One region of the Streptomyces sp. NPDC052496 genome, then DNA from elsewhere that is predicted to be linked to it. Evidence: riboswitches for the same ligand, from Rfam matches in the RefSeq annotation. Region 1 holds a riboswitch; each other region holds the start of a gene.

What was found. Region 1 has a riboswitch for cyclic di-AMP ahead of AB0L45_RS20510 (NlpC/P60 family protein). Riboswitches for the same ligand answer to the same signal wherever they lie in the genome.
Positions count from the first base shown of each region.
Region 2: it holds a riboswitch for cyclic di-AMP, as region 1 does, so the genes downstream of both, AB0L45_RS29760 (peptidoglycan DD-metalloendopeptidase family protein) here and AB0L45_RS20510 (NlpC/P60 family protein) in region 1, are expected to answer to the same signal.
Region 3: it holds a riboswitch for cyclic di-AMP, as region 1 does, so the genes downstream of both, AB0L45_RS26485 (transglycosylase family protein) here and AB0L45_RS20510 (NlpC/P60 family protein) in region 1, are expected to answer to the same signal.

Region 1 is NZ_JBFAUH010000014.1:218,675-228,372, reverse strand. It holds gene AB0L45_RS20520 (ATP-dependent Clp protease proteolytic subunit) at 1-360, shown strand, start outside; gene AB0L45_RS20515 (hypothetical protein) at 368-673, shown strand; cyclic di-AMP (ydaO/yuaA leader) riboswitch at 1,223-1,393, shown strand; gene AB0L45_RS20510 (NlpC/P60 family protein) at 1,397-1,870, shown strand; gene AB0L45_RS20505 (DUF6328 family protein) at 2,010-2,618, shown strand; gene AB0L45_RS20500 (ATP-binding protein) at 3,343-3,771, opposite strand; gene AB0L45_RS20495 (helix-turn-helix transcriptional regulator) at 4,084-4,968, shown strand; gene AB0L45_RS20490 (DUF397 domain-containing protein) at 4,979-5,215, shown strand; gene AB0L45_RS20485 (8-amino-7-oxononanoate synthase) at 5,292-6,548, opposite strand; gene bioB (biotin synthase BioB) at 6,695-7,912, shown strand; gene AB0L45_RS20475 (adenosylmethionine--8-amino-7-oxononanoate transaminase) at 7,905-9,215, shown strand; gene bioD (dethiobiotin synthase) at 9,312-9,698, shown strand, end outside.
Region 2 is NZ_JBFAUH010000025.1:126,756-136,453, forward strand. It holds gene AB0L45_RS29750 (pitrilysin family protein) at 1-1,307, shown strand, start outside; gene AB0L45_RS29755 (pitrilysin family protein) at 1,304-2,695, shown strand; cyclic di-AMP (ydaO/yuaA leader) riboswitch at 2,958-3,113, shown strand; gene AB0L45_RS29760 (peptidoglycan DD-metalloendopeptidase family protein) at 3,127-3,924, shown strand; gene AB0L45_RS29765 (GntR family transcriptional regulator) at 4,251-4,943, shown strand; gene AB0L45_RS29770 (HPr family phosphocarrier protein) at 5,299-5,580, opposite strand; gene AB0L45_RS29775 (GNAT family N-acetyltransferase) at 5,923-9,129, shown strand; gene AB0L45_RS29780 (DUF5998 family protein) at 9,395-9,698, shown strand, end outside.
Region 3 is NZ_JBFAUH010000021.1:113,258-122,955, reverse strand. It holds gene AB0L45_RS26530 (HNH endonuclease family protein) at 1-125, shown strand, start outside; gene AB0L45_RS26525 (hypothetical protein) at 306-515, opposite strand; gene AB0L45_RS26520 (SurA N-terminal domain-containing protein) at 824-1,465, shown strand; gene AB0L45_RS26515 (nucleoside triphosphate pyrophosphohydrolase) at 1,586-2,596, shown strand; gene AB0L45_RS26510 (MFS transporter) at 2,542-3,807, opposite strand; gene AB0L45_RS26505 (LysR family transcriptional regulator) at 3,983-4,891, shown strand; gene AB0L45_RS26500 (DUF6479 family protein) at 5,000-5,398, shown strand; gene AB0L45_RS26495 (cytochrome P450) at 5,480-6,751, shown strand; gene AB0L45_RS26490 (transglycosylase family protein) at 6,933-7,943, shown strand; cyclic di-AMP (ydaO/yuaA leader) riboswitch at 8,154-8,366, shown strand; gene AB0L45_RS26485 (transglycosylase family protein) at 8,368-9,051, shown strand; gene eno (phosphopyruvate hydratase) at 9,432-9,698, shown strand, end outside.

The DNA of each region.
Region 1 (9,698 bases):
GACGTGGAAACCGTCTGCCTGGGCCAGGCCGCCTCGGCGGCGGCGGTGCTGCTGGCGGCCGGCACGCCCGGCAAGCGCCTCGCCCTGCCGGGCGCCCGCATCCTCATTCACCAGCCCTCGTTCAGCGAACCGGTACAGGGACAGACCGACGATCTCCGGATCCAGGCGGACGAACTGCTGCGTACCCGTGCACTGCTGGAGGACATGCTCGTCCGGCACACCGGCCAGACCGCCGAGCGGGTCTCCGAAGACCTCGAACGCGACAAGGTCTTCGACGCCGAGGCCGCCATGGCGTACGGACTCGTCGACGGGCTCACCCGCAGCCGCAAACAGCGCCCCGCGGCCGCCGGCGCGAGGTGAATCCGGGATGCTGCCGCCCGAACTGCCGCCGCTGCCCGCGCTGACGCGCGCCGAGGGCGAGGTCATCGACAGCTACCTGGCGGTCCTGGACCTGCTGGGGCGCATCAATCCGGCCCGCGGCACGGACACCTACGGCGGGCTGCGCGCCGCACAGGCCCTGGTCGGCACATCCGCCGCCCTGCGGGACGCGTTGGCCTTGATGCACGACCGCGGCGAGAGCGAACTGCACGCGGGGACGCTGGCGCAGGCCCTGCGCGTGCTGGACGGCGAGCGCCGCGCGCGGCTGATCGCCGTACCTCCGCCGCGCAGTTGACTGCGCCACAGGCCGCGGCCCTCTTCCGCCGGGAGAGGGCCGCAGCACGGGCGCGCGGCCACGACAGCGCCGCCGCACCGGCCGGGAGGGCGTCCGGACGGGGGTCGGGCGCCCTCCCCTCCCACACCTCCGGCACACAGGAAACCCGTCCGTCCCACGCGACACATCCCGGACAGGGGCGACAGCGGCGGCAATGAGGTGCTACAGCACCGCAAGGACCCGCCCGTATGCCGACACGAAGCCCGTTCGGGCTCGCCCGAACGGCGTAGCCACGAGACCGCGTGCTGCGCCACACGGCTTGCGCGACGTACGTACGTGTCGAGCGGAACATCACGTTCCGGGGCTGGTACGCGCATCCCCACCCGTCGCTGAGCCCCCGCGCAACGCCGTCCGTCCACCCGAACGGCGCAGAGGTGACCAACGTCACATACCGCTGTTTCTGCTCGGAATCCGGGCGCGAGGTGCGCAACGATCGCCTCGACGACAAGCCCCCGCCACAGCGGTGGGGCGGTCCGGACGGACGCCCAATCCTGCCGCCGTACCGGACGTCTGGTCGATGCGCCTGGACCGGCAGGAGCGGAGGACCCGAGCACGACGGGTCCGCCGGCCACCACGGCCGGACGGCCCCTTGGGGTGAAGTCGTTGTCGATACCGCGACCGGGCATCTTCGCCTGCCCGAACCCGACAGGTACTCCTTCGCAGGCGGCTGACGAAGGGTTGCGCATGACCGCGCGTACCACCACTTCCCCCCTGCTGGCGCGAGCCGGAGTGATCTCCTTCCTCGCCCTCGCCACGGTCGGCGGAACACTGGTCGTACCAGGAGCCACCGGGGACGCGGAAGCCGCGTCGACCTCGGCCTCAGCACTGCGGATCGCCGCTTCCAAGAAGGGGGCGCCCTACAAGTACGGAGCCAGCGGGCCCTACCGTTTCGACTGCTCGGGGCTGACGCTGTACTCGTTCAAGCGGGCCGGCAAGCGGCTGCCCCGTACCGCGGCGGCCCAGTACAACCGCACCCGGCACCTGTCCGCCTCCGCGCGCCGCCTCGGCGACCTGGTCTTCTTCCACTCCCGCCGCGGCATCTACCACGTGGGCATCTACGCGGGGAACGGCAAGATCTGGCACGCGCCCAAGCCCGGCACCGTCGTGCGGCTGGAACGCATCTGGTCGCGCAGCGTCTCGTACGGACGGGTGCGCTGACCACCCGGTCCGTCGGTGTGGTGAATCCGCCGGCCGCGCCGGTCCCCCGTACGTACGCGGGTACAGGTTCCCGCACTCGCGTACGCGGACGCGTACGCGTCCGAGGAGTGATCAACGCGTCGGCGGATACCCGCACGCAATGGCCCCCCTCACCGACGACGACCGGAACGAACTGACCGGACACTCCGAACCGCCGGGCACCGCCGACGCACCCGAACCGCACCGGCCGCCCGGTTCCGCCCGGTACACCGTGTGCGCGGACCGCAACGAGACACCTCTGGAGCGTTACGACCGCAACTTCGGCGAACTGCTCCAGGAACTGCGCGTCCTGCAGACCGGCGTGCAGATCCTGTTCGCCTTCCTGCTGACGCTGGCGTTCACCCCGCGCTTCGTGTCCCTGGACACCACGCAACGCGGCTTCTACGTGAGCACGTTGCTGCTGGCCGTTCTGGCGACGCTGCTGCTCACGGCGCCGGCGGCGGTGCACCGGGTGCTGTTCCGGCGGCGCGCGAAGGGGTTGATCGTGGAGGTCTCCGCGCGGCTGACGGCGGCCGGCATGGCGGTGCTCGCGCTGGCGCTGGCCGGTGCCGTCCTGCTGGTCGTCGACGTCGTCCTGGGGCGCGGGGCGGGCGTGGCGGCGGGCTCGGTGACGCTGGTGACGTGCGCCGGGCTGTGGGCGCTGCTGCCGCGCGTACTGGGGCATGTGAACGGGCACATCAAGCCGTCCGCACGCGACTCGTCGTCCTGAGCGCCCGGCGCCTTCGCGCGGTACCCCCGCGGTCCGCGGACGCCGCGGGGACGCCGCGCCGCCGAGATCTTTTGTGACCTGGTCGTCCTTGCTTTGGCGACGGTGAACCGATGAAGTCTCCTTAGCACGTGAGGAGACCCATGCACCTGCACCCGCCCCAGCACCCGCACACGCACCCCAGGACCGACTCGTGAACCTGCGCGGACTTCTGCGCCGCCGCTCCCCCGCCACCCCCTGCCCGGCCTGCGGCAGCACGGACGTGCTGTGGGAGGACGAGGGGGTCTACGGTGCGGGCGAGTTGTTGTGGTGGTGCGCCTCCTGCCTGCACCAGTGGCATCCGGGAGATCTCGGCGGCGGACCAGGCGGGGGTCCGGTGGCTCCCGTACCGCCTGCGGCTCCCGCGCCCGTGGCCCCGGTTCCCCCCGCGCGCCCCGTGGTACCTGCGGCCGCGCCGGCCGTCCCGGAGGGTGCCCCTGGTCCGGCCACCGTCGCCGAACGCGTGATGTATGCCGCCGGGCTGACGCCGCTGGTCCCCTGCCCGGGCGCGTACGAGCCGTGGCCGTGCCGCTGTTCCCGCTGCGGGCGCGAGGCCAGTCCCACGTACCGGCAGGTTCGGGACGACGGCGTGGGCTGCGCGTGCGGTACGGGCCGCCGCCGCAAGCCGCGCTTCCTGACCAGGCACTGAGCGCCCCCTGAGCCGGAACCGGCCCGTACGGCCGTTCCGCTACGGCAGGAACACCTTCCACGGCAGGTCGATCCAAACGGTCTTGCCCCCGGACGCGGTGGGTTCGACCGTCAGCTGCCCGCCCGATTCGGCGGCGAGGAAGCGGACGATCACCATGCCCCGCCCGTTGTCCTGCTGCACGGCGGCCGGCAGCCGCTTCGGCCAGCGCGGATGGTCGTCGGTGACGCCGATCCGCAGCCGTTCGTCCCGGTCCAGCCGGACGTCGACGGTGAACGCCGGTGATCTGCCGAACGTGTGCTGCACGGCATTGGTGGCGAGTTCGGAGACGATCAGCCGTACGGTGTCGGCCGTCTCCGTCCCGTCCGGGAGGCCCCATTCGGCCAGTACGCCGGTGACGTACCTGCGGGCCTCCGCGACCGATGCCGGTGCGCTGGGCAGGGTGAGTGAGGATTCCTGGTGGTCTGCCATCGCGACGCCGTCCCTTTCCCACCCGAGGCTCGACTCCGGCCCGCTGCCGAAGGAAGCCGCCATCGCATCCGGCCTTCCGGGCCCTTCCCGGCCCCTTCCGCTCCGGCCTCGGACTGCTGCTGTGCGCCAGCCTGCCACTCATGCTGCGGCTGTGACGCGTCATCCACCGAGAAGTGCATATATCTGTCGCCCGAAGCGGTGAACCCTGCTACGCGAGACCGTATTTGGGCGGCACACTGTCGGATCGGAACCGGCCATCAGGGGGCGGGCGCACCCGCGGCGCTCCCCGCGGAACGAGACGGAGGACGCGGTATGCGGTACGGGCCCGCGGTGCGCCGCCGCAAGCTCGGAGCGGAATTACGGCGCCAGCGGACGCTGGCCGGATTCACCAGTGGTGAGGCCGCGCGGCTGGTCGGCTGGCACCAGTCCAAGGTGAGCCGTATCGAGACCGGGCGCAGTGGTGTCCGGCGGGCCGATGTGGAGCTGCTGCTCGACGCGTACGGTGTGCGCGACGCGGAACTGCGTGCGCTGCTGGGGGCGCTGTGCGCCGGCGGCACGCAGGACGGCGGCGGGCGGCACGGCTGGTGGCACACGTACCGCGACCTGCTGCCGCCGGAGTACCGGGACTTCATCAGCCTGGAGTACGAGGCGTCCCGGGCGCGCACGCTGGAGACGACGGTGGTGCCGGGGCTGCTGCAGACGCCGGACTACGCGCGGGCGGTGACCCGCGCCACGCTGTCGGACCTGCCGGCGAAGCAGGTCGAGGAGCTGGTGGAGGTGCGCATCGCGCGCCAGGAGGTGCTGCGGGGCGAGCGGCCGCTGGAGTTGCACGCGGTGCTGGACGAGGCGGTGCTGCGCCGGGAGGTCGGTTCGCCCGGCGTCATGGCGGCGCAGCTGCGGCACATTCTGGACGTGGGGCAGTTGCCGCATGTGCGCCTCCAGGTGCTGCCCTTCGCATCCGGTGTACACATCGGCATCACCGGCCCTTTCGTTATCTTCTCATTTCCGCTCACTTCTGACTTGGATGTGGTTGTTCTCGACCATTTGACGAGTAGCCTCTACTTGGAACAGAAAGCAGACCTCAGGGCGTACAGCGATGCGTTCGACACGCTGCGGGGGCGCGCCCTCTCATGCGAGAAGTCAGCGCAATTCATCGCCCGGACCGCCGCTGCCTCATGGGCCGGCGCCGGCGTCTGAGGAGGCCGTCATGTCACTCCCGCCTGGGCACGATCCCGTCCACGCAGCGCTGCGCGGCGCACGGTGGCGGCGCAGCAGCCACAGCACCGCCATGAACAACTGCGTCGAGACGGCGCGCATCGGGTCCGGCCTGCTCGCGGTGCGCGACTCGAAGAACACCGCCGGGCCGGCCCTGCTGTTCACCACTCCGGCCTGGCAGTCCTTCGTCGACGGCCTGGCCGACAACCGCTTCGCGCAGGTCGGATGAGCGCGATCGCCGTACGACGGCGATACGCGGACCGGCACGCCCGGCCGGTCCTCCGGAATTTCGCCGGCCGGCTCGCCTAGCCGCTGACCGGCGCCGTCCGCACCACCGTCCGTACGGCCTCCCGCGCCTGCCGGGGCGTCAGGTCCGCGCGGGCGGTCAGGCGCAATCGGGAGATGCCGTCGGGCACGGACGGCGGCCGGAAGCAGCCGACCACCAGGCCCGCGTCCCGGCAGTCCGCCGCCCACCGGACGGCCTGCTCCGGCGAGGGCGCCCGTACGGAGACCACCGCGGCGTCCGGGCGGACCGCCGCCAGCCCGGCGGCGCTGAGCCGCTGGTGCAGTTCGGCCGCCACCGCGCGGACCCGGCCGGCACGTTCCGGCTCGCGGCGCAGCAGGCGCAGTGCCGTACGGGCGCCGCCGGCCGCGGCGGGGGCGAGACCGGTGTCGAAGATGAACGTCCGCGCGGTGTTGACCAGGTGCTCGATGACCCGGGCCGGGCCGAGCACCACGCCTCCTTGACTGCCGAGCGACTTCGAGAGGGTGGCGGTGACGACCACGTCCGGATCCCCGGCCAGCCCGGCCGCGTGCACCGTGCCGCGCCCCCCGTCGCCGAGAACGCCCAGGCCGTGCGCGTCGTCGACGAGCAGCGCCGCGCCGTGCGCCCGGCAGGCGTCGGCGAGGGACCGCAGGGGCGCGGCGTCACCGTCCACGGAGAAGACGGCGTCGGTGACGGCGAGCGCCGGGCCGTCGTGGCCGTCCAGGGACTTGCGGACCGCGTCCGGGTCGGCGTGCGGCACCACGACGGTCCTGGCGCGGGCGAGCCGGCAGCCGTCGATGAGCGACGCATGGTTGCCCGCGTCCGAGACGATCAGGCCGCCGGGGCCGCCGAGCGCGGTGACGGCGGCGAGGTTGGCCGCGTAACCGGAGGACAGCACGAGGGCGGCCTCGAAGCCGCAGAACTCGGCGAGTTCGGCCTCCAGGCGGGCGTGCAGCTCGGTGCTGCCGGAGACCAGCCGGGAGCCGGTGGCGCCCGCGCCCCAGCGGTGCGCGGCCTGCGCGGCGCCGCGGGTGACCTCGGGGTGCCGGGCCAGGCCGAGGTAGTCGTTGCTCGCCAGGTCCAGCAGCGGTGACTCGACCGGCCGCGGCCGTAGCGTACGGACGAGCCCCGCCCGGCGGCGCTGTTCGCGGGCCGTATCGATCCAGCCGAACGCGGCGGCCCGCGCGTCGGTGCCCGGCGCGGTGCCGCGGTCGGGGACGGGTGCCCCGGCGGACCCGTCGTGAGGCGGTGCCGGCACGTCGCGGAGCAGTGGCGGCGCGGGGTCGTCCTGATGCATCGGCTTCCTTCGCGTTTGTGGGCTGTCGATAGACGTTAGCGGTCGTTACACCGTCCTACGGTGTGGCCATGCACACACCCCGGATCAGCGCCCTTGTCGGGTTCCTCCATGGTCGCGGGCCGTGGGCGTACGCCAGGATCGTCGCCATGGATCTGCTGACAACGCTGGTGGACAAGGGGCTGCGGCGCGAACTGCCGACCCGCGAAGAGGCGCTCGCCGTGCTGGCGACGTCCGACGACGACCTGCTCGACGTGGTGGCCGCGGCCGGAAAGGTACGCCGCCGCTGGTTCGGGCGGCGGGTGAAGCTGAACTATCTGGTCAACCTGAAGTCGGGGCTGTGCCCCGAGGACTGCTCGTACTGTTCCCAGCGGCTCGGTTCCAAGGCCGAGATCCTCAAGTACACCTGGCTCAAGCCGGAGGAGGCCTCCGAGGCGGCCGCGGCGGGGGTGGCCGGCGGTGCCAAGCGGGTCTGCATCGTGGCCAGTGGCCGCGGGCCGACGGACCGGGACGTGGACCGGGTCTCGCAGACCATCGCCGCCATCAAGGAGCAGAACGAGGGCGTCGAGGTGTGCGCGTGCCTCGGCCTGCTCTCGGAAGGCCAGGCGGCCCGGCTGCGGGCAGCGGGCGCGGATGCCTACAACCACAACCTCAACACGTCCGAAGCCACCTACGGGGACATCACCACCACCCACACCTACGCGGACCGGGTCGAAACGGTCCAACAGGCGCAGGCGGCGGGCCTGTCCGCCTGCTCGGGCCTGATCGCGGGCATGGGCGAGACCGACGCGGACCTGGTCGACGTGGTGTTCGCGCTGCGCGCGCTGGACCCCGACTCGGTGCCCGTCAACTTCCTGATCCCCTTCGAGGGCACTCCGCTGGCCAAGGAGTGGAACCTCACGCCCCAGCGTGCGCTGCGCATCCTGGCGATGGTCCGCTTCGTCTGCCCGGACGTGGAGGTACGGCTGGCCGGCGGGCGCGAGGTGCATCTGCGCTCGCTGCAGCCGCTCGCCCTGCACCTGGCCAACTCCATCTTCCTCGGTGACTACCTGACCAGCGAGGGCCAGGCGGGCAAGGACGACCTGGCGATGATCGCGGACGCGGGCTTCGAGGTGGAAGGCACGGACACCGCCACCCTGCCGGAGCACCGCGCGGACGCGCTCCCGGGCGACGGCTGCGGTGGCCACGGGGGCGGCGGCTGCGGGCCGTGCGGGGACGGCGAAACGGCGGCGGAGCCGGCTGAACGGGCCGCCACGGGCGCCGCGACCTCCCCGGCCGCATCGACCGCCCCGACCGCCGGAGCCCGTACCGACCTGGTCTCCGTACGCCGCCGTGGCGCCGGTACGGAACTGCCGCCGAATGCCTGAGGCCGCCCAGCTCTCCGTGCCCGAACTGCTGGCCCTCGACCGGCAGCACGTCTGGCATCCGTACGGCCCGATGCCCGGCCGGGCCGAGCCGCTGGTCGTCGCGTCGGCCTCCGGCGTACGACTGCGACTGTCCGAACCTGTCGAGGGACAGACCGAGTTGGTGGACGGAATGTCCTCCTGGTGGTCGGCCGTGCACGGTTACCGCCACCCCGTGCTCGACGACGCCGTCCGCGGCCAGCTGGACCGGATGAGCCATGTGATGTTCGGCGGGCTCACGCACGAGCCCGCCGTACGGCTCGCCGCCCGGCTGGCGGAGATCACCCCGGACGGGCTGGAACACGTCTTCCTCGCCGACTCCGGATCGGTGTCGGTCGAGGTCGCCGTGAAGATGTGCCTCCAGTACTGGCGCTCCGTCGGCCGGCCGCGCAAACAGCGGCTGATGACCTGGCGCGGCGGCTACCACGGCGACACCTGGCAGCCGATGTCGGTGTGCGACCCGGACGGCGGGATGCACGAGCTGTGGCAGGGCGCCCTGCCCCGGCAGCTGTTCGCGGACACACCGCCTCCAGGGTTCGACGCCCCGCCGGACCCGGCCTACGCGGCACAGCTGCGCGAGCTGGTCGCGCGGCACGCCCACGAGCTGGCAGCGGTCATCGTGGAGCCGGTGGTCCAGGGAGCGGGCGGCATGGCCTTCCACTCCCCCGGCTACCTGCGCGTGCTCCGCGAGGCGTGCGACGAGCACGGCGTCCTGCTGGTCTTCGACGAGATCGCCACCGGCTTCGGCCGTACGGGAGCGCTGTTCGCCGCCGACCACGCGGGCGTCACGCCGGATGTGATGTGTCTCGGCAAGGCCCTGACCGGCGGCTATCTCACCATGGCGGCGACGTTGTGCACGCCGGCCGTGGCGGACGGGATCTCCCGGGGTGACGTGCCGGTGCTCGCGCACGGGCCGACCTTCATGGGCAACCCGCTGGCCGCCGCGGTCGCCAACGCCTCGCTGGACCTGCTGCTCTCCCAGGACTGGGCCCGCGAGGTCAAACGGATCGGGACCGGCCTGCGGGACGGCCTCGCCGACGTCACCGCCATGGACGGCGTACGGGACGTACGGGTCCTCGGCGCCATCGGGGTCGTCCAGCTCGACCACCAGGTCGACATGGCGGCCGCCACGCGGGCGGCCGTACGGGAGGGCGTGTGGCTGCGCCCGTTCCGCGACCTCGTGTACGCGATGCCGCCGTACATCACCGGGGACGAGGACGTGGCACGCGTCTGCGCGGCGATGCGCGCGGTGGCACGCGAGGGGTGAGGGCCCCAGGGGTGATCCCCGGTTTCCGCCCTGGGGGCTCCGGCCACCGGGCCCCCAGGGCGGCCGACAACCATGCTCGACGACAGGAGAAACGACGTGTCGGTGCTGTTCGTGACCGGAACGTGCACGGAGATCGGCAAGACCGTGACCACGGCGGCCCTCGCCGCGACGGCGCTCGCCCAGGGCCGGTCCGTCGCGGTGCTCAAACCCGCCCAGACCGGGGTCGCCGCCCATGAGCCGGGGGACACGGCGGAAGTCGTCCGGCTCGCCGGGCCCCAGGTCACCACCGCCGAACTGGCGCGCTACCCCGAGCCGCTGGCACCGGAGACCGCCGCGCGGCGCGCCGGCCTGCCGCCCGTACGCCCCGAGGAGATCGCGAAGGCGGCCACCGAACTGGCGGCCTCGCACGACCTCGTACTCGTCGAGGGCGCGGGCGGCCTGCTCGTACGGTTCGACGAGCAGGGCGCGACCCTCGCCGACGCG
Region 2 (9,698 bases), on a different contig from region 1:
CCGGCGGCCTGACAGCGACCGAGCACCGGCTGGCCAACGGCCTGCGTGTGGTGCTCTCCGAAGATCACCTGACCCCGGTCGCGGCGGTCTGCCTCTGGTACGACGTCGGCTCGCGTCACGAGGTCAAGGGCCGCACCGGCCTGGCCCACCTCTTCGAGCACCTCATGTTCCAGGGTTCCGCCCAGGTCACGGGCAACGGTCACTTCGAACTGGTCCAGGGCGCCGGCGGCTCCCTGAACGGCACAACCAGCTTCGAGCGCACCAATTACTTCGAGACCATGCCCGCCCACCAGCTGGAGCTCGCGCTGTGGCTGGAGGCCGACCGCATGGGCTCCCTCTTGACGGCGCTCGACGAGGAGTCCCTGGAGAACCAGCGCGACGTCGTCAAGAACGAGCGCCGGCAGCGCTACGACAACGTCCCCTACGGCACGGCCTTCGAGAAGCTGACGGCCATGGCCTACCCGGAGGGACACCCGTACCACCACACGCCCATCGGTTCGATGGCCGACCTGGACGCCGCCTCCCTGGAGGACGCGCGGGCCTTCTTCCGTACGTACTACGCGCCCAACAACGCGGTGCTCTCGGTCGTCGGCGACATCGACCCCGAGCAGACCCTCGCCTGGGTGGAGAAGTACTTCGGCTCCATCCCCGGCCACGAGGGCAAGCAGCCGCCGCGCGACGGCTCCCTCCCGGACGTCATCGGCAAGGAGCTGCGCGAGGTCGTCGAGGAGGACGTCCCCTCCCGCGCCCTGATGGCCGCCTACCGCCTCCCCCAGGACGGCACCCGCGAGGCCGACGCGGCGGACCTGGCGCTGACGGTGCTCGGCGGCGGCGAGTCCTCGCGCCTGTACAACCGGCTGGTGCGCCGCGACCGCACGGCCGTGGCGGCGGGCTTCGGCCTGCTGCGGCTGGCCGGCGCGCCGTCACTCGGCTGGCTGGACGTCAAGACGTCCGGCGGCGTCGAGGTGCCCGCCATCGAGAGGGCCGTCGACGAGGAGCTGGCCCGCTTCGCCGACGAGGGGCCCACCCCGGAGGAGATGGAGCGCGCGCAGGCCCAGCTGGAGCGCGAGTGGCTGGACCGGCTCGCCACGGCCGCCGGCCGCGCCGACGAACTGTGCCGGTTCGCGGTCCTGTTCGGCGACCCGCAGCTCGCCCTGACGGCCGTGCAGCGCGTCCTGGACATCACCCCCCAGGAGGTGCAGCAGGTGGCTCAGGCCCGGCTGCGCCCCGACAACCGCGCGGTCCTCGTGTACGAGCCGACCGAGCCGACCGCCGCCGAGGACAACGACGAGGAGGCGGCCCAGTGAGCGACGCCGTCAGCACCACGATGACCTTCCACCCGCAGCCGTCCGGCGGCGAACCCAAGCCGTGGGCTTTCCCGGCCCCCGAGCGCGGGCAGCTGCCCAACGGCCTGACGGTCCTGCGCAGCCACCGCCCCGGCCAGCAGGTGGTCGCCGTCGAGATCGACATCGTCGCGCCCCTGGAGGCCGAGCCCGCGGGCCTGGACGGGGTCGCCACGATCATGGCGCGTGCCCTGTCCGAGGGCACCGACAAGCACGACGCCGAGGAGTTCGCCGCCGAGCTGGAGCGCTGCGGCGCCACCCTGGACGCGCACGCCGACCACCCCGGCGTCCGCGTCTCCCTGGAGGTCCCGGCCTCCCGGCTGGACAAGGCGCTGGGCCTGCTCGCCGACGCGCTGCGCGCCCCGGCCTTCCCGGACGGCGAGGTGGAGCGCCTGGTGCGCAACCGCCTCGACGAGATCCCGCACGAGCTCGCCAACCCGGCGCGCCGTGCCGCGATGGCCCTCTCGAAGGAGCTGTTCCCGGCCGACTCCCGGATGTCGCGGCCGCGCCAGGGCACCGAGGAGACCGTCACCCGTATCGACGCGGCGGCCGTACGCGCCTTCTACGAGGCCCATGTGCGCCCCGCCACGGCCACCGCGGTCATCGTCGGCGACTTCACCGGCATCGACCTGGACGCGGCCCTCGCCGAGACCCTCGGCGCCTGGACGGGTTCGCCCGCCGAACCGGTCAAGGCCAGCCCGATCACCGCCGACGACACCGGCCGTGTCGTGATCGTCGACCGCCCCGGTGCCGTCCAGACGCAGCTGCTGATCGGCCGGATCGGCGCCGACCGGCACGACGACGTCTGGCCCGCCCAGGTGCTCGGCACGTACTGCCTGGGCGGCACCCTCACCTCCCGCCTGGACCGGGTGCTGCGCGAGGAGAAGGGCTACACCTACGGGGTGCGCTCCTTCGGCCAGGTGCTGCGCTCCTCGGCCGACGGTGACGGCGCCGCGATGCTCGCCATCAGCGGCTCGGTGGACACCGCCTCCACCGGACCGGCGCTGGAGGACCTCTGGAAGGTGCTGCGCACCCTCGCGGCGGAGGGCCTGACCGACGCCGAGCGCGACGTGGCCGTACAGAACCTCGTCGGGGTCGCGCCGCTGAAGTACGAGACCGCAGCGGCCGTCGCGGGCACCCTCGCCGACCAGGTCGAGCAGCAGCTCCCGGACGATTTCCAGGCCCGGCTGTACGAGCGGCTGGCGCGCACCGGCACGGTCGAGGCGACCGCCGCGGTCGTCAACGCCTTCCCGGGCGACCGGCTGGTGACGGTCCTGGTGGGCGACGCCGCCGAGATCGAGGAGCCCGTCAAGGCGCTCGGCATCGGCGAGGTGACGGTCGTCAAGGGCTGACGGCGCCGCACCGGGCGCGGACGGCTGCCGGCGGCCGTCCGCGCCCGACGGTCCGTGACCCGGGCGGGTGAGGCATGGTCACCTGAGGGATCCAGTGGTGCGCAGACACCACTGGATCTTCTTTATGTCCCAATTGTTGTGGGTGGTTGCACGGTGCCCGTGTGGCGTACGGCACAAAACCGGGGTTCTGTTTGCCGATTGAAAGTTGCCCCGTTTAGCGTCGATCCGGCTGTCCGCAGGATCACCGCCGCAACCGCGGCACGGACAGTCATCGCCGAGTCCCCGTACGGCGCGAGCCAGGGGAGCCGGGGACCCACCGTCCCTTGGGGTGAATCGGACGCCTTCCCGGAGGCGCCCGTAGGAGACCTTCCTGCTCCGAACCCGTCAGCTAACCCGGTAGGCGAGAGGGAAGGAAAGGACACAGCCAGCCCATGGCGTTCACCCGTGCCACCGGGAAGCACCGTGGTCCGAGCCGCAGCGCGCGGACGACCCGTAACCTCGCCGGCATAGCCACGCTCGCCGCGTCCGGCGTCATCGCCTCCGTCGCCTCCCCGGCCCTGGCGGCCGGCAACCCGGACGACGCGAGCACCCACGACACCGGCCTCCACCAGGCCGTCGTCCTCGGTGACGAGCTGGCCGAGCAGATCGAGGCGCAGGCCGACGCGCAGCAGGAGGCCGCCGAGGCCGCCGCCGCGCAGGCCAAGGCCGAGGCCGAGGCGCGCAAGCAGGCCGAGGAGGCCAAGCGCCAGGCCGAGGCCGAGGCGAAGAAGGAGCGCGAGGCCAAGGAGCGCGCCGCCCGCGAGGCCGAGCGCAAGCGCCTGCTCACGTACGTCGCCCCCATCGACGGCTCCTACGTGTCCACCAGCTACAAGGCCTCCAGCGGTCTGTGGTCCTCCGGCAGCCACACCGGCATCGACTTCCACGCCTCCTCCGGCACCACCGTCCACGCCGTCGGCTCGGGCACGGTCGTCGAGGCCGGCTGGGGCGGCGCGTACGGGAACAACGTCGTCATCAAGATGAATGACGGCACCTACACCCAGTACGGCCACCTGTCGTCGATCAACGTCTCGGTCGGCCAGACCGTCACCCCGGGCCAGCAGATCGCCCTGTCGGGCAACACCGGCAACACCACCGGCGCGCACCTGCACTTCGAGGCCCGCACCTCGGCGGAGTACGGCTCGGACATGGACCCGGTCGCCTACCTGCGCTCGCACGGCGTGAACGTCTGACGCACACCCGTCCCCCGTACGACGCCCCGGCCCGCGCGGCCGGGGCGTCTGCGTGTGCGGGGCGGGTGCCGCGGGCCCGTCTCCTGAGGCGGTCGCGCCCGTATGCCGTCTCGCGTGGATACCGTCCCGCCCCAATCCCGCCCTGTCCGTATGCCGTCCCCCGTAAGCGACCCTCGTATGCCGTCCGGCGCGTTCTGGCCAAAAGATATCCATGAATTCGCCGTGACCGCCGGACGACGTCTTCCTGTCGAATAGAGTCACACCGAATGCCGCCACCCGGTGGCATTCCGGGATGTTCGCACGGGATTACGGCGGAGGCACAGGCGATGCGAGGCCCCATTTCCGCGCATGTGGTGTGCACGGCGATCCGCGACGAGATCGTATCCGGCGCTCTTCCGCCGGGCAGCAGGCTGATCGAGGAGCTGCTGGCCGGCCGGTACGGCGTCTCCCGCGTTCCCGTGCGCGAGGCGCTGCGCACGTTGCAGTCCGAGGGCTTCGTGACCATCCGGCACCATGCGGGCGCCTGCGTGGCGGAGCCGACCGAGCGCGAGGCGGCCGACCTCCTGGACATCCGGGCGCTGCTGGAGCCGCTGGGCGCCGCGCGCGCCGCCGCCCGCCGTACCGCGGCGCACGTCAAGGTGCTGCGTGGCGTCGTACGGCTGGGCCGTGAGCGCGCCCGCCACGGCCACCGCGCCGAGCTGCGCCAACTCGACGGCTGGTTCCACGAGACGCTCGCCCAGGCGTCCGGCAGCCCCAGCATGGCGGCGCTCCTCACCCAGCTGCGACGCAAGATCGACTGGATGTACGCGGTCGACCTCCCGGCCCGCGACGAGCGCTCCTGGGAGGAGCACGGGGCGGTGCTGGACGCGGTGAGCCGCGGGGACGCCGAGCGGGCCCGGACCCTGATGGCGGCGCACATCGAACGCTCACGCCCGGCGTACCGGCTGCGCCCCGTGGTCCCCGGGCCGGCTGTGAGGGATCCGAAACCGGCCGTAAACACGGCGCGCGAACGGAATTAACAGGGGAGCCGTATACAAGCGGTATGCGGTACGCGGTACACGCTCTCTCCGGAAAGGAGGGGGCGGGATCCGTGAATATCGGGGGAGCCGTACGGGGCAGGGGAGCGGCCCGGGAATTGCGCGTACCTGAAGGGCGGCGCGCGGAATGTTCCGAGCGGGCTGCCTTATTTGATCTGCGCGGCGTATGCGGGAAGCCGTGGCATTGTCGGGACGTGCGGGAGGCCGGCCAGAAGCCGAAGGAAATCCGGCGAAGGGCCGGCGGGCGCGGCGAAAAACCGACAAAAAACGGCCCCGCCCGGCGCCGGGAACCCGGCTACCGCGGCGGAGCCGCGAACACAGTGACCCGCGAGGCGGTTCAGACGGTCTCCGGGAGCTCCTCAAGGCCCTCGGCGACCAGCTTCGCGAGACGGTCGAGCGCGGCGTCGGCGCCCTCGGCGTCGGAGGCCAGCACGATCTCCTCGCCACCCTGGGCGCCCAGGCCCAGCACGGCCAGCATGGAGGCCGCGTTGACCGGGTTGCCGTCGGCCTTGGCGATCGTCACGGGCACACCGGAGGCGGTGGCCGCCCGGACGAAGATCGAGGCGGGGCGGGCGTGCAGACCCTCGGCCCAACCGACATTGACGCGGCGCTCAGCCATGGTGTTGCCCTTCAAGTCGTTGAGGTTGTCTAGACCAGTGTCTCATGGCGCCGGGGGTGCTCCGGCAGCCCACGACGGTGGCCGTCGCGGGCTTTCAGCACGCTACCGGCAGGTCATGGGCGCGCGGCCGGACCGTCCGCCATCCGGGACCGCTGTCTGGGACCGTCCATCTTGGGACCGCTGCCCGGAACCGTCCTCCGGGACCGCTGCCCGGGGGACCGTCCTTCGGAACCACTGCCCGGGACCGTGATCCGGGACCGCCGGCCACGCACCGGCCTGCCCGGCCCCTCGCGGCCGCGCACACCGAGCCGGTTGTCAGTGGCGGGCCGTACGCTGTCCCCCATGCAGAGCCCGTCGGACAGCGTCTACCCGGCCCACTGGGAAGCCGATGTCGTGCTGCGCGACGGCGGCACCGCGCGCATCCGCCCCATCACCCCCGACGACGCGCAGCGCCTGGTCTCGTTCTACGAACAGGTCTCGGACGAGTCGAAGTACTATCGCTTCTTCGCGCCCTACCCGCGCCTGTCCGACCGTGACGTGCACCGCTTCACCCACCATGACTACGTCGACCGGGTCGGCCTGGCCGCCACCGTGGGCGGCGAGTTCATCGCCACGGTCCGCTACGACCGCATCGACGACCGGGGCCGCCCGGCCAAGGAGCCCGGCGCCGACCAGGCCGAGGTCGCCTTCCTCGTCCAGGACGCCCACCAGGGCCGCGGGGTGGCCTCCGCGCTCCTGGAGCACATCGCCGCGGTGGCCCGGGAGCGCGGCATCCGCCGGTTCGCGGCCGAGGTGCTGCCCGCCAACACCAAAATGATCAAGGTCTTCACGGACGCCGGGTACACCCAGCAGCGCACCTTCGAAGACGGCGTGGTGCGCCTGGAGTTCGACCTGGAGCCCACCGAGCAGTCCATGGCCGTCATGCGCGGCCGCGAGCAGCGCGCCGAGGCCCGCTCGGTGCAGCGCCTGCTGGCGCCCGGCTCGGTCGCCGTCATCGGCACCGGCCGCGCCCCCGGCGGCGTCGGCCGCTCCGTCCTGCGCAACCTCCTCGACTCCGGCTACCCGGGCCGGGTGTACGCGGTCAACCACGCCTTCCCCGAGGGCGGCACCCGGCTCGATCCGGAGGGCGTGCCCGGCCACCGCTCGGTGCCCGAGATCCCCGAGCCGGTGGACCTCGCGGTGCTCGCCGTCCCCGCCGCCCAGGTCCCCGACGTGGTCCGCGACTGCGGTGCGCACGGCGTGCGCGGCCTGGTGATCCTCTCCTCCGGGTACGCCGAGTCCGGCCCCGAAGGGCGCGAGCGGCAGCGCGCCCTGCTGCGCCAGGCCCGCTCGTACGGCATGCGGCTCATCGGGCCGAACGCCTTCGGCCTGATCAACACCGCGCCCGACGTCCGTCTGAACGCCTCCCTCGCCCCGCAGCTGCCCGGCGCCGGGCGCATCGGCCTGTTCACCCAGTCCGGCGCGATCGGCATCGCCCTGCTCAGCGGGCTGCACCGGCGCGGCCCCGGGGACGGCTCGATCGCCGGGATCTCCACCTTCCTGTCGGCCGGCAACCGCGCCGACCTCTCCGGCAACGACCTGCTCCAGTACTGGTACGACGACCCGGCCACCGACGTGGCGATCCTGTACCTGGAGTCCATCGGCGACCCGCGCAAGTTCATGCGGCTCGCCCGCCGTACGGCCGCCGTCAAGCCCGTCGTCGTCGCCAAGGGCGCCCGCCACACCGGCACCGCGCCGCTCGGCCACACCGTCCCCACGGTCCGCATCCCCGACAGCACGGTCTCCGCCCTGATGCGCCAGGCCGGCGTGATCCGCGTCGACACGGTCACCGAGCTGATCGACGCCGGTCTGCTGCTCGCCTCCCAGCCGCTGCCGAACGGCCCGCGCGTCGCCATCCTCGGCAATTCCGAGTCCCTCGCCCTGCTGACCTACGACGCTTGCCTGACGGAGGGGCTGCGCCCGCTGCGGCCGCACGTCCTCGCCGCCGCGGCCACACCGGAGGACTTCCGTACGGCGCTGGCCGCGGCCCTGGCCAACGGGCTGTGCGACGCGGTCGTCGTCACGGCCATCCCCTGGGTGGGGGAGGAGGGCGTGGCCTCCCCGGGAGAGGGCGCCGACCTCGCCGCCGCGCTGCGCGAAGCGGCCTCGTCCGCCGCGCCCGCCAAGCCGGTCACCGTCGTGCACCTGGCCATGGACGCCCTCGCCGACGCCCTGGCGGCTCCGCCGCCGTCGGGTGAGGGGGCGCGGGGGGACGGCGGCGCGGCGCGGTCGTTCGACGGTGCCTCGCGGTCGTTCGACGGTGCCTCACGGTCGTACGGCGATGGACGGCAGCCGTCGGACCACACCTCTCAGCTGCCGCCGCGCGCCTCGCAGCCGTACGGCGGCCACGCCTCCCACCCGTACGGCGACACCCCGCAGCCGCCCCACCGCACCTCCCAGCCGTCCCGCACCGCCTCACCACCGCCTCCCAACGCCCCGCAGCCGCCCCCCAGCGCCCCGGCCCGCCCCGGAGCCCCCACGGCCCCCGGCGGCGCCCCCACAGCCCCACAGAGCCCCGCCACACCCCCGCCCGGCACGACCGGTCCGACCGGCGCCGACGAGCCCCCCGGCTCCCCGACCCCCGGATCCCCAGCCACCGGCTCCCCGCCCCCCGCCTCCCCCTCCACCCCCCTGATACCGGCCTTCCCCGCCGCCGAGCGCGCCGTCAGATCGCTCGCGCAGGCGGTGCGGTACGCGAAATGGCGCCGGGACGCCGCCGATCCGGGCCGGGTGCCCGAGTACGAGGACATCGAGGAAGCCGCCGCCGGCGCCGACATCGACCGGCTGCTCGACGAGCTCGCCCGGCACGCCGACATCACCCGTTCCGTTCCGCTGCCGGCCGAGGACGCCCACGCCCTCCTGGCCCGGTACGGCATCCCGGTGCGCCCCGCCCACCCGGCGCCCGACCCGGACACCGCCGTACGGGCCGCCGCCCGCCTGGGGTACCCGGTCGCCCTGAAGACCACCGCGCCGCACCTGCGGCACCGCCCCGACCTCGGCGGTGTCCGCCTCGACCTGACCGGCGAGGCGGAGCTGCGCCGCGCCTACGCCGAGCTGACCGACTTCCTCGGCAAGCCGGAGGAGCTGCGCCTGGTCGTCCAGCCGATGGTGCCGCGCGGTGTCGACACGGTCGTGCGCGCCGCCATCGACCCGGCCGCCGGCGCCGTCCTGTCCTTCGGCCTGGCCGGTGCCCCCTCGCAGCTCCTCGGTGACACGGCACACCGCCTCATCCCCGCCACGGACCGGGACGTCGCCGAACAGATACGGTCCATCCGCACGGCTCCGCTGCTCTTCGGCTGGCGCGGCAGCCAGCCGGTGGACACCGCCGCCCTGGAGGACCTGCTGCTGCGGGTCTCCCGGCTGGTCGACGACCACCCCGAGGTCGTCGGTGTCGACCTGGAGCCGGTCGTGGTCGCTCCGCACGGCCTCGCCGTCCTGGACGCCACGGTCCGCCTGGCCCGCCCGCCGGCCACCACCGACCTGGGCCCGCGCCGGATGTCCGCCTACTGACAGCCGGGCGCGGGACCGACCGCCCCTGTGGGGGAGACGGTCCCGGACGGGCGAGACCCCGCGGGGCGGAGTCCCGCCCGCCGGCACAGGTCCCGCCGGACGACCGCCTCGCCGCCCCTGGCCCCACCTCTCGGCGCCGCCCTGCCCCCGAACCCGCCAGCGCATCCCTGACGTGCGCCCACCGCCCCCCCCGCCCGGCCCCCCTCGCTCCCCGGCCGTCGCCTCTCGGACCCGCCCCGGCCGGTACGCCCCGTAAGATGGCCGCATGGCTAAGACCGGTACGACGACCCAAGGGCTGCGCGCGGCGATCGAGCGCAGCGGCTATTACCCGGCCCTGGTGGCCGAGGCGGTGCAGGCCGCGGTCGGCGGCGAGCCGGTGGTGTCGTACTTGGTCCACCAGGAGACGACCTTCGACGCCAACGAGGTCCGCCGCCACGTCACGGTCCTGGTCCTGACGGGCACCCGCTTCATCGTCAGCCACACCGACGAGCAGTCCGCCGACGACACGTCCCCTTCGCCGTACGCGACGACCTCCACCGAGTCCGTGAAGCTGGGCCGGATCTCCTCGG
Region 3 (9,698 bases), on a different contig from region 1:
ACGGGCTGTGGGTGTCGCAGGCGGAGAAGGACGCGATGACCGGGGTGCTGAAGGGCTGCCCGAAGCTGAAGCTGCCGTCGGGCGGCGGGCCGACGGAGGCGCCGGAGCGGTTCGCGGCGAAGTAGCAGCGGTACGGGGGAGAGAAAGCGCGACGGGCCGCCGGCCCGGTTCTGCACGGGGATGTACGACGGCTGGCCCGGTTCCGCACGGGGATGTACGACGGACCGCCGGCCCGGTTCCGCAGGTGCGGTTCCGGGCCGGCGGCCTTCGTCGTGCGTGGGGCCCGTACTCGGGGCGCCGGGCGGTCAGAGGGTGAGCTGCCAGTGGGAGGCCTTGTGGTCGAAGCCCGGGCGGACCTCGACGTCCAGGTCCTTCGCGCCGACCGGCACGTCGAAGGCGAAGTCCGCGGTGGCGGTCCGGCCGGCCGGCACAGAGCCGCTGAAGCCTGAGCCGGTCTTGCTGTCGTAGATCCGCTCGGCGGTCGTGCCGTCCTTGCCGGCCCGCGCCTCGATCATCACCAGGTCCGCGGCCCGCCAGGCGCTCCAGTTCCCCTTCGAGGCGCCTCCTGCACGACGCGGAACGGCTGCACGGCCCGCACGGCACCTTCCCGGCGGAGATCCGCCGCTCTCTGTACTGGCTGGGCCAGGTACGCGGCTGACCGGGCCGCGACGGGTAGGAAGCCGGAGAGAAACCGCCTTCCGGGCAACTCGTTGGTCGAATCAGTGGCCCGGACCCCGCGGACTCTTTAGCATCGGCATCGATCACCGCCAGGTTGGAAGAGCCGCACGTCGCCGCACTGTTGTCGCACCCGCCAGGAGGCCTGATGTTCCGCCGTAGGTCCGCGCTTCCCGTTTCCGCCGCCGCCGCGCTGCTGGCCGCCCCCCTGCTCACGGCCTGCGGCACGGACGCGCACCCGGGCGCCGCGGCCGTCGTGGACGGGCAGCGGATCACCGTCTCCGAGCTCCAGTCGCGCGTACGGGACGTCCGTACCGCCCAGGAGAAGTCCCCGCAGGCCGCCCAACTGGTCGAGAACACCGGCAAGCTGGGCCCCGCCACCCTCAACGGCATGATCTTCGACCGGGTGCTGGAGCGCGGCGCGCGGGACGCCGGGGTCACCGTCTCCCGGCGCGACGTGCAGCAGTGGCGCGCGGCGGCCGAACGCAGCGCGGGCGGCGCGGACCGGCTCAAGGAGATGTGGCTCCAGCAGGCCATCGCGCCCGGTGAGATCGACGCCGTGGTCCGCAACCAGCTGCTGCTGGACGGGGTGGCCAAGAGCCTCGGCGCCGACCGCGGGCAGCCGCAGGGCCAGCAGCGGCTCGCCGAGTCGCTCGCCAAGACGTCCAAGAAGATGCGCATCGACGTCAATCCGCGCTACGGGACGTGGGACGACAGCCAGGTCGTCCTCGGCGGGGCGAAGGAGCCGTGGGTCAGGAACGCGTCGGGGGCGGGGCAGCAGCAGACCTGAGCGGGGGAGGCACGGGGCGCGTAGTCCATACGCGGAGGCCGGGCCCGTGCCGGTCCCCGTCCCCGCGACGCCCCCCCGCCGGGCCGCCGCGCTGTCAGTGCCGTGCGTTACGTTCGTCGGGTGAACGCTGACGCCACCGACGCCCCCGGCACACCGCAGACCCCCGCCCCCGGCCGCCTGGTCCTGCTCACGACCAGCCATCGGGTCGCGCCCGGCCTGCTGTCCTGGCCCGCGTGGCAGACGCTGCGCGCCGCCGACCGCGTGCTGTGCGCCGACGACGCCCACCCGCAGCTGCCGTATCTGCGTGAGGCGGGCGTCGCGGTCGAGGCGGGCGTGCCCGGGGCCCGGGAGCTGGTGGAGTTCTGCCGGACCGGGGACCGTACGGCCGTCGTGATCACCTCGGCCGACGGGGACACGGAGCTGACCGACGGGCTCGCCCGGATGGCCGGCTCGGGCCGGGAGACCATGCCGGACCTGGAGCTGCTGCCCGGCTCCTACGACCTGCCGGGCGCCCGCCTGCTCGACCTCGTACAGATCATGGACCGGATCCGCCGGGAGTGCCCGTGGAGCGGGGTGCGCACCCACGAGGACCTGGCGAAGTACGGCATCGAGGAGATGTACGAGCTGGTCGAGGCGATCGAGGAGGGCGACCGGGAGGCGCTGCGCGAGGAGCTGGGTGACGTCCTCCTCCAGGTCGTCTTCCACGCCCGGATCGCCCAGGACGACCCGGACGAGCCGTTCTCCGTCGACGACGTGGCGGGCACGCTCGTGGAGAAGCTGATCAACCGCCATCCGCACATCTTCGGGGAGGACGAGGCCCGCACCCCCGAGGACGTGCGGGCTCACTGGCTGCGCGTGAAGGCGGACGAGAAGCGGCGTGCCTCGGTCACCGAAGGCATCCCGCTCGGCCAGCCCGCCCTGGCGCTGGCCGGCAAGCTGGCCTCGCGGGCGCGTACGGCCGGCATCGACGCCCTCCCGGCGGGCGAGGGCATCGGGTACGACCTGCTCGCCCTCGCCGTACGGGCCGAAGCCGCCGGCACGGACCCGGAGACCGCGCTGCGCGCCGCCGCCCGTACCTACCGGGACGCCATCCGGTCCGCCGAGGAGGCCGCCTCCGGCGCCGCGGACTGAGGCCCGGACCGGGCGCCCCGGTGCCGCAGCCGTTCGGCCGTCCAGACGGCGGCCACGGCCGCGCTCACCGCCACGCCCACGGCGCACACCCCGCCCCAGCCGGCCGCGCCCCACACCGCCGAGGTGAGCGCCGAGCCGGCCGCGCCGCCGACGAAGTAACTGGTCATGTAGGCGGAGTTGAGGCGGTTACGGGCCTCGGGGCGCACCGCGTAGACCAGGTTCTGGTTGCTGATGTGCACGGCCTGCACCGCCGCGTCCAGCACAATGACGCCGGCCAGCAGGGCCGCCAGCGACCAGGCGCCGCCCGTACCGCCGGCCGCCAGCAGCCCCCACGAACCGAGCAGCAGGAACCCGCCCACGCCGGTGACCCGGTGGGCCAGGCCCCGGTCGGCGAGCCGCCCGCCGACCGAGGCGGACAGCGAGCCGGCCGCGCCCACCAGGCCCAGCAGCCCGATCGCCGATTCCGACCACCCGTAGGAGGGGCCGGAGAGCAGGAAGGCGACCGCCGTCCACAGCACGCTGAACGCGGCGAAGGACAGCGCGCCGAGCGCGGCCCGCCAACGCAGTACCGGTTCCTGGACGAAGAGGGCGACCGTGGAGCGGATCAGCGCGGGGTAGCGCAGTCCGGCGGCGGTGTGCAGCGCGGGCAGCCGCAGCCGCAGCAGGACCGCCATCAGCAGCATCAGAGCGGCGTTGACCCAGTAGACGGTGCGCCAGCCGCCGAGGTCGGCCAGCAGCCCGGCCGCCGTACGGGCCAGCAGGATGCCCAGCAGCAGCCCGGTCATGACGGTGCCGACCGTACGGCCGCGCTCTGCGGGCGGCGCCAGGGAGGCCGCGTACGGGACGACGACCTGGGCGGCGACGGAGGACAGGCCGGTCAGCGCGGTGCCGATCAGCAGCAGCGTCCCGTTGGGCGCGCTCGCCGTCACGGTCAGGAAGACCGCGGTGGCCGCGCACAGGCCCACCGCCAGCCGCCGCCGCTCCAGCAGGTCGCCGAGCGGTACGAGCAGCAGCAGCCCGAGCCCGTAGCCGACCTGCGCGACGGTCACCACCAGCGCCGTGGTGGCCGCCCCCAGGCGCAGGTCGTGGCCGATGACGTCCAGCAGCGGCTGGGCGAAGTAGTTGCCCGCGACCGACAGTCCGGTCGCCACGGACATCAGCAGCAGCGTGCCGCGCCCCAGCCCGCGCTGCCCCTCTTCCTGGGAAGCCATCAGATCTCTTTCCGTACGCCGCGCCACCCCGTCGGTGTTGCTCCGTCCCTCAGCTTCCGGTGCTCCGGTCGATGAGTCCAATGCATACCTGTCATCCCATCCATCGCGGAGCACGATCGGACGGTGGCCGTGACGCGGCCGACGGCCGCCGCCACCCGCTGGCTACGCTCGCCGCATGGAGCTGCAACAGATGCGGTACGTGGTCGCGGTCGCCGAGACCGGCGGCTTCACCCGGGCCGCCGAACGCTGCCACGTCGTGCAGTCCGCGCTCAGCCACCAGATCGCCCGCCTGGAGAAGGAGCTCGGCGCCCGGCTCTTCCACCGTACGAGCCGCAGCGTGCGGCTGACGGCCGCGGGCGAGGCGTTCGTGCCGGTCGCCCGGCAGGCGCTGGAGGCGGCCGAGCGGGCCCGCGCCGAGGTGGAGGCGGCGGCCGGCGAGGTGCGCGGCCGGCTGGCGGTAGGGGCGATCTCCACCGTCGCGGCCGTCGACCTGGCCCGTGAGCTGGGCGCCTACCGCGCCCGCTACCCGCAGGTGCGGATCAGCCTGCGCACGGAGATGAGCGAGCAGCTCACCGAGCAGGTCCGGCAGGGCGTGCTGGACGTCGCCTTCATCGGCCTGGTGCCGGGCGCCCGCAGCCAGGGCGTACGGGAACGGGCGCTGGCCCACGGGGAGCTGGTGGCCGTCGTACCGCCGGACCACCCGCTGGCGGGCCAGGAGTGGAAGGACCTGCGACGGCTGGCCGAGGAGACCTTCGTGGACTTCACGGCCGGCTCGGCGGCGCGCCGCCAGCGGGACGACGCGTTCCGCGCGGCGGGCCTGACGACCGAGGTGACCTTCGAGGTGACCACCGTGGAGTTCCTGGCCAAGCTGGTGCGGGCCGGGCTCGGCATCGGCATGGTGCCGCAGGCGTTCGCCGCCGAACTGACCGGGCTGAGCGTGGTGCGCGTCCCCGACGCGCCCGCCCGGGTCGAACGCGTCGTCTGGAGCGCGCGGGGCCCTTCCCCGGCCGCCGCGGCCTTCCTGGAAGCGCTCGGCGTGGACCCTTCCGGGCCGGACCCGGGGCCCGCCGCCCGGGGGACATGAGCCCCACGCCAAGCCGCTGACCTGCGCTTTCGACCCCGTACCCGGCCTGCGGTCCGGTGCCGGTACCCGCCCGCGCATCGTCCCCGCCGACCCGGGTACCCGGATCCAATGACAGCAACGATCGCTTCGACCACACCGCCCCAGGACGGCACCGCCGTCCAGCAGGCCGTGGACCTCACGCGGGACATGGTCGTCGGCACCGGTCCGCTGATCGCCGGGATCGTCATCGTCGTGGGACTGATCCTCGCCGTGGTCTACGGCAGGCGCCGCCGGGACCGGGAGCCCGACCCGCCCGAGCCGGAGACCCAGCCGACGCCGCCCAAGGACCCGACCGGGTACGAGAGCGAGCTGCGCGACCCCAACGAGGTGCCGCGCGGCGGCGACCACCGGCTGACCCCGCACGAACTGTCCGACTACGGCAACGCCCCCACCCGCCACGGCGAGGACCAGGACCGGGAGCGCAGCCGCTGGCAGGACGGGCACAGCGGGTCCTTCGGCAGCGGTTAACGTCGAGGGGTGCGACCGCAGACCCCCTTCCCCTCCGACGAGCGGCCCGCCGCCCCTTCCGGGGCCGGGCCCGCCTGCCCCGTGACCGGCCCCGGCACGGCGGCCGTCCCGCCCTGCCCCGAGCTGTTCACGTGGGAGTTCGCCTCCGACCCGTACCCGGCGTACGCCTGGCTGCGCGAGCACGCGCCGGTGCACCGTACGCGGCTGCCCAGCGGCGTCGAGGCCTGGCTGGTGACCCGGTACGGGGACGCCCGGCAGGCGCTGGCCGACACCCGGCTGTCGAAGAACCCGGTGCACCACAGCGAGGCCGCGCACGGCAAGGGCAAGGTCGGCATCCCCGGCGAGCGCGGCGCGAACCTCATGACGCACCTGCTCAACATCGACCCGCCGGACCACACCCGGCTGCGCCGGCTGGTCTCCAAGGCGTTCACGCCGCGCCGCATCGCCCGGTTCGCGCCGCGCGTACAGGAGCTGACCGACGCGTTCATCGACTCCTTCGCGGAGCGCGGCGAGGCCGACCTGATCCACGAGTTCGCCTTCCCGCTGCCCATCTACGCCATCTGCGACCTGCTCGGCGTCCCGCGCGAGGACCAGGACGACTTCCGGGACTGGGCCGGGATGATGATCCGGCACGGCCAAGGGCCGCGCGGCGGCGTCGCCCGGTCGGTCAAGAAGATGCGCGGCTACCTCGCCGAGCTGATCCACCGCAAGCGCGAGACCCTCGGCGACGAGGGCGACGACGACCTGATCTCCGGTCTGATCCGCGCCTCCGACCACGGCGAACACCTGACCGAGAACGAGGCCGCCGCGATGGCCTTCATCCTGCTGTTCGCCGGCTTCGAGACCACCGTCAACCTCATCGGCAACGGCGTGTACCAGCTGCTGCGCCACCCCGAGCAGCGCGCACTCCTCCAGCAGGCCGCCCGCACGGGCGACGACGGGCTGCTCGCCACCGGCGTGGAGGAGCTGCTGCGCTACGACGGCCCGGTCGAGCTGGCCACCTGGCGCTTCGCCACCCAGGACCTCACCGTCGGCGGGCAGCGGATCGCCGAGGGCGACCCGGTCCTGGTCGTCCTGGCCGCCGCCGACCGGGATCCGGAGCGCTTCGCCGGCCCCGACGTCCTGGACCTGACCCGCCGTGACAACCAGCACCTCGGGTACGGCCACGGCATCCACTACTGCCTGGGCGCGCCGCTGGCCCGCCTGGAAGGCCAGACCGCGATAGCCACCCTGCTGACCCGGCTGCCGGACCTCCGGCTCGGCGCGGAACCGGAGGAGCTGCGCTGGCGCGGTGGGCTGATCATGCGGGGGCTGCGGGCCCTGCCGGTGGAGTTCACGCCCGTACGGAAGTGACCTGACGTCAGGCCGTGACCTGCGCGTGATCTCCGCTACACCGGCTTGTGACGAGCGGGCGGCCCCGCTACTTTCATCCGTCTGAAAGGCCGGGACGGGCGGCGTGGCAGGTGTAACGGCCACACAGCCGGCGGTGCCGGTCTTTCGACGACAACTCAACCGCCGCTCGAAAGGCAACCGCATGCGCTCCGGGAACGGCCGTCACCGACGCCCCCGTCAGGCTCCGGCCATCTTCGTCACGGCGGGAGTCGCCGGCGGCGCCCTCGCCATGCCGCTGCTCGCCGCGAGCAGCGCCAACGCCGCCGACGCGGCCACCTGGGACCGTGTCGCGCAGTGCGAGAGCAGCGGGATGTGGAGCGCCAACAGCGGCAACGGCTTCTACGGCGGGCTGCAGCTGACCCAGGAGATGTGGGACCAGTACGGCGGCCCGGCGTACGCCTCGCGCCCCGATCTGGCCAGCCGCTCGCAGCAGATGGCCGTCGCCGAGTCGATACTCGCCGCGCGCGGCCCCGACACCTGGCCGAGCTGCGCGGTGAACGCGGGACTCAAGCAGGGCGGCAGCGGGCCGGACGTCGACCCGGGCAGCACGGCCACGCCGACCCCGCGGCCCTCCTCGCCGGCCCCCACCACCCCGTCGCCCTCCTCGAAGCCGTCCGAGCCGTCCGGGACACCGGAGTCCGGCGACAAGGGCACCCCGCAGCCGAAGCCGTCGCCCACCGGCCCGGCGGGGACGCCGGATCCGTCCCGTACGCCCGACCCGTCCGGTACGGGGCGTACGGAAGACCCGTCGCACCCCGCCGACCCGGACGGCGGCGCCTCCACGAGCCCCACCACGCCGCCCTCGAAGGGCAAGCACCGCGGACAGCCCGGGGACGGGGCCGGTACCGGCGCGGGGGCGGGGACGGGCGCCGGGACGGGCGACACAGGGACGGGTACGGGCGCGGGCTCCGGTGACGCGGGCCGGTCCGGCGGGGGGCACCCCTCGCGGGGCGGCGACGCGCACCGTACGGACCCGGGCGCGCCAGGTGACTACGCCGTGCGGCCTGGTGACAACCTGTCAGCCATCGCGGAGGACCGCGGGGTCTCCGGCGGCTGGCCGGCGCTCTACGAGGCCAACAAAGGTGTCATCGGGGGCGATCCGGACCTTATCCACCCTGGTCAGCGCCTCGACCTGGCTGCCGAGCAGCGGTAGTTCGCAGGCATTTGCCCGCTTTGGTGAAAGTGAGACATGGATCTCGTTCGGGACCGCGGTGACCGTCCCGTCCGTTGTTTCCAAACCTGCGACGACCTGCGGAAATGTGATGATCCTGTGATGTCTGGGGGCCAACTGGCCTCAGATGTAGGGGTTTGAACCCGCGGGGTGTTCCTGTTTACCGTCTTCATCGCTCGCCAAAGCGGGCCCTTCGATCACACGCCGAATCCTGCCGGTGGTCGGAGGTCACTCGACGCGAGAGCGCCGAAGGCAGGAGCGGGGGAACCAAGGTAAGCGCCGGCCCCGCCCGCGGAAGCGGGTCCAACCGGCTTGGGGTGAAGCCATGTGTGAAGCACACACGGCCGGGCAACTCACATGGCCCGAACCCGACAGCTCACCTCGCAGGCGTCGGTGAGGAACAACCATGCTGAACACCAAGGGCAAGCACCGCCGTCCCTCCAAGGCCGTCCGCGTCGCCACCCTGGCGGGTGTCGCCGGTGCCGCGGTGGCCGTCCCGCTGATGGGCGCCACCTCCGCCTCCGCCGCGGGCAACAACTGGGACGCCGTCGCCCAGTGCGAGTCCGGTGGCAACTGGTCCATCAACACCGGCAACGGCTACTACGGTGGCCTGCAGTTCTCGAACTCCAGCTGGGCCGCCGCCGGCGGTACCAAGTACGCCCCGCGCGCCGACCAGGCCAGCAAGAGCCAGCAGATCGCCGCGGCCGAGCGCCTGCTCGCCATCCAGGGCCCGGGCGCCTGGACCTGCGCCGGCGGCCACCTCGGCAAGGGCAACGCGAACGCCAAGGCCGACGGCGGCTCGTCGCAGGGCAGCAGCTCGCACAAGTCGCACAAGTCGCACAAGTCCTACCGTTCCTACTCCGCGCCGCAGAACACCTCGCGGTCCGAGGCCCGCAAGGCCCCGGCCCCGTCGCACCAGTCGACGCCGAAGTCGAACCCCCAGGGCAACTACACCGTCAAGTCCGGTGACACCCTCGCCAAGATCGCCGCTTCCCACGGCACCAACTGGAAGTCGGTCTACGAGAACAACAAGTCCGTCATCGGCGGCAACCCCAACCTGATCTTCCCGGGCCAGAAGCTGGCCGTCTGAGCCGGTCCGGCCCTGAAGAGTCCCGGGTGACCGTGGCGCTCCGTACGTACGGCGGTACGTACGGGCCGCCCGGACCCCCGGGGGCCGCTCACCCCGGGAATCCGCTCTTCCCCGGAAACCCGCTCTTCCTGTGAGACCGCCCCGCCCCGGCGCCTGTTCCCCCGCACGCGCCGCGGCGGGGCTTCTCCGTTTCCCCGTCCGGCCGCCGGGGGCCACCCCGTCCGCCGACTTCTCCGTTCAGCGAACATTGCCCCCATACGTCCCGTGAACTGGGGCTTTGCGGGTGTATTCGTCCCAAGGGCCGGGCTGGCGGCGAGCGGAACCCCCGGAGGCCGTTAGGCTCGTGCTGCAGAACTCCAGACACCCATGAAGGAGACAACGTGCCGTCCATCGACGTCGTCGTAGCTCGCGAGATTCTCGACTCGCGAGGCAATCCCACGGTCGAGGTCGAGGTCGGCCTCGACGACGGCAGCACCGGCCGTGCCGCCGTCCCGTCCGGCGCCTCGACCGGCGCCTTCGAGGCCATCGAGCTGCGCGACGGTGACCCGGCCCGCTACCTGGGCAAGGGCGTGGAGAAGGCCGTCCTCGCGGTCATCGAGCAGATCGGCCCGGAGCTCGTCGGCTACGACGCCACCGAGCAGCGCCTG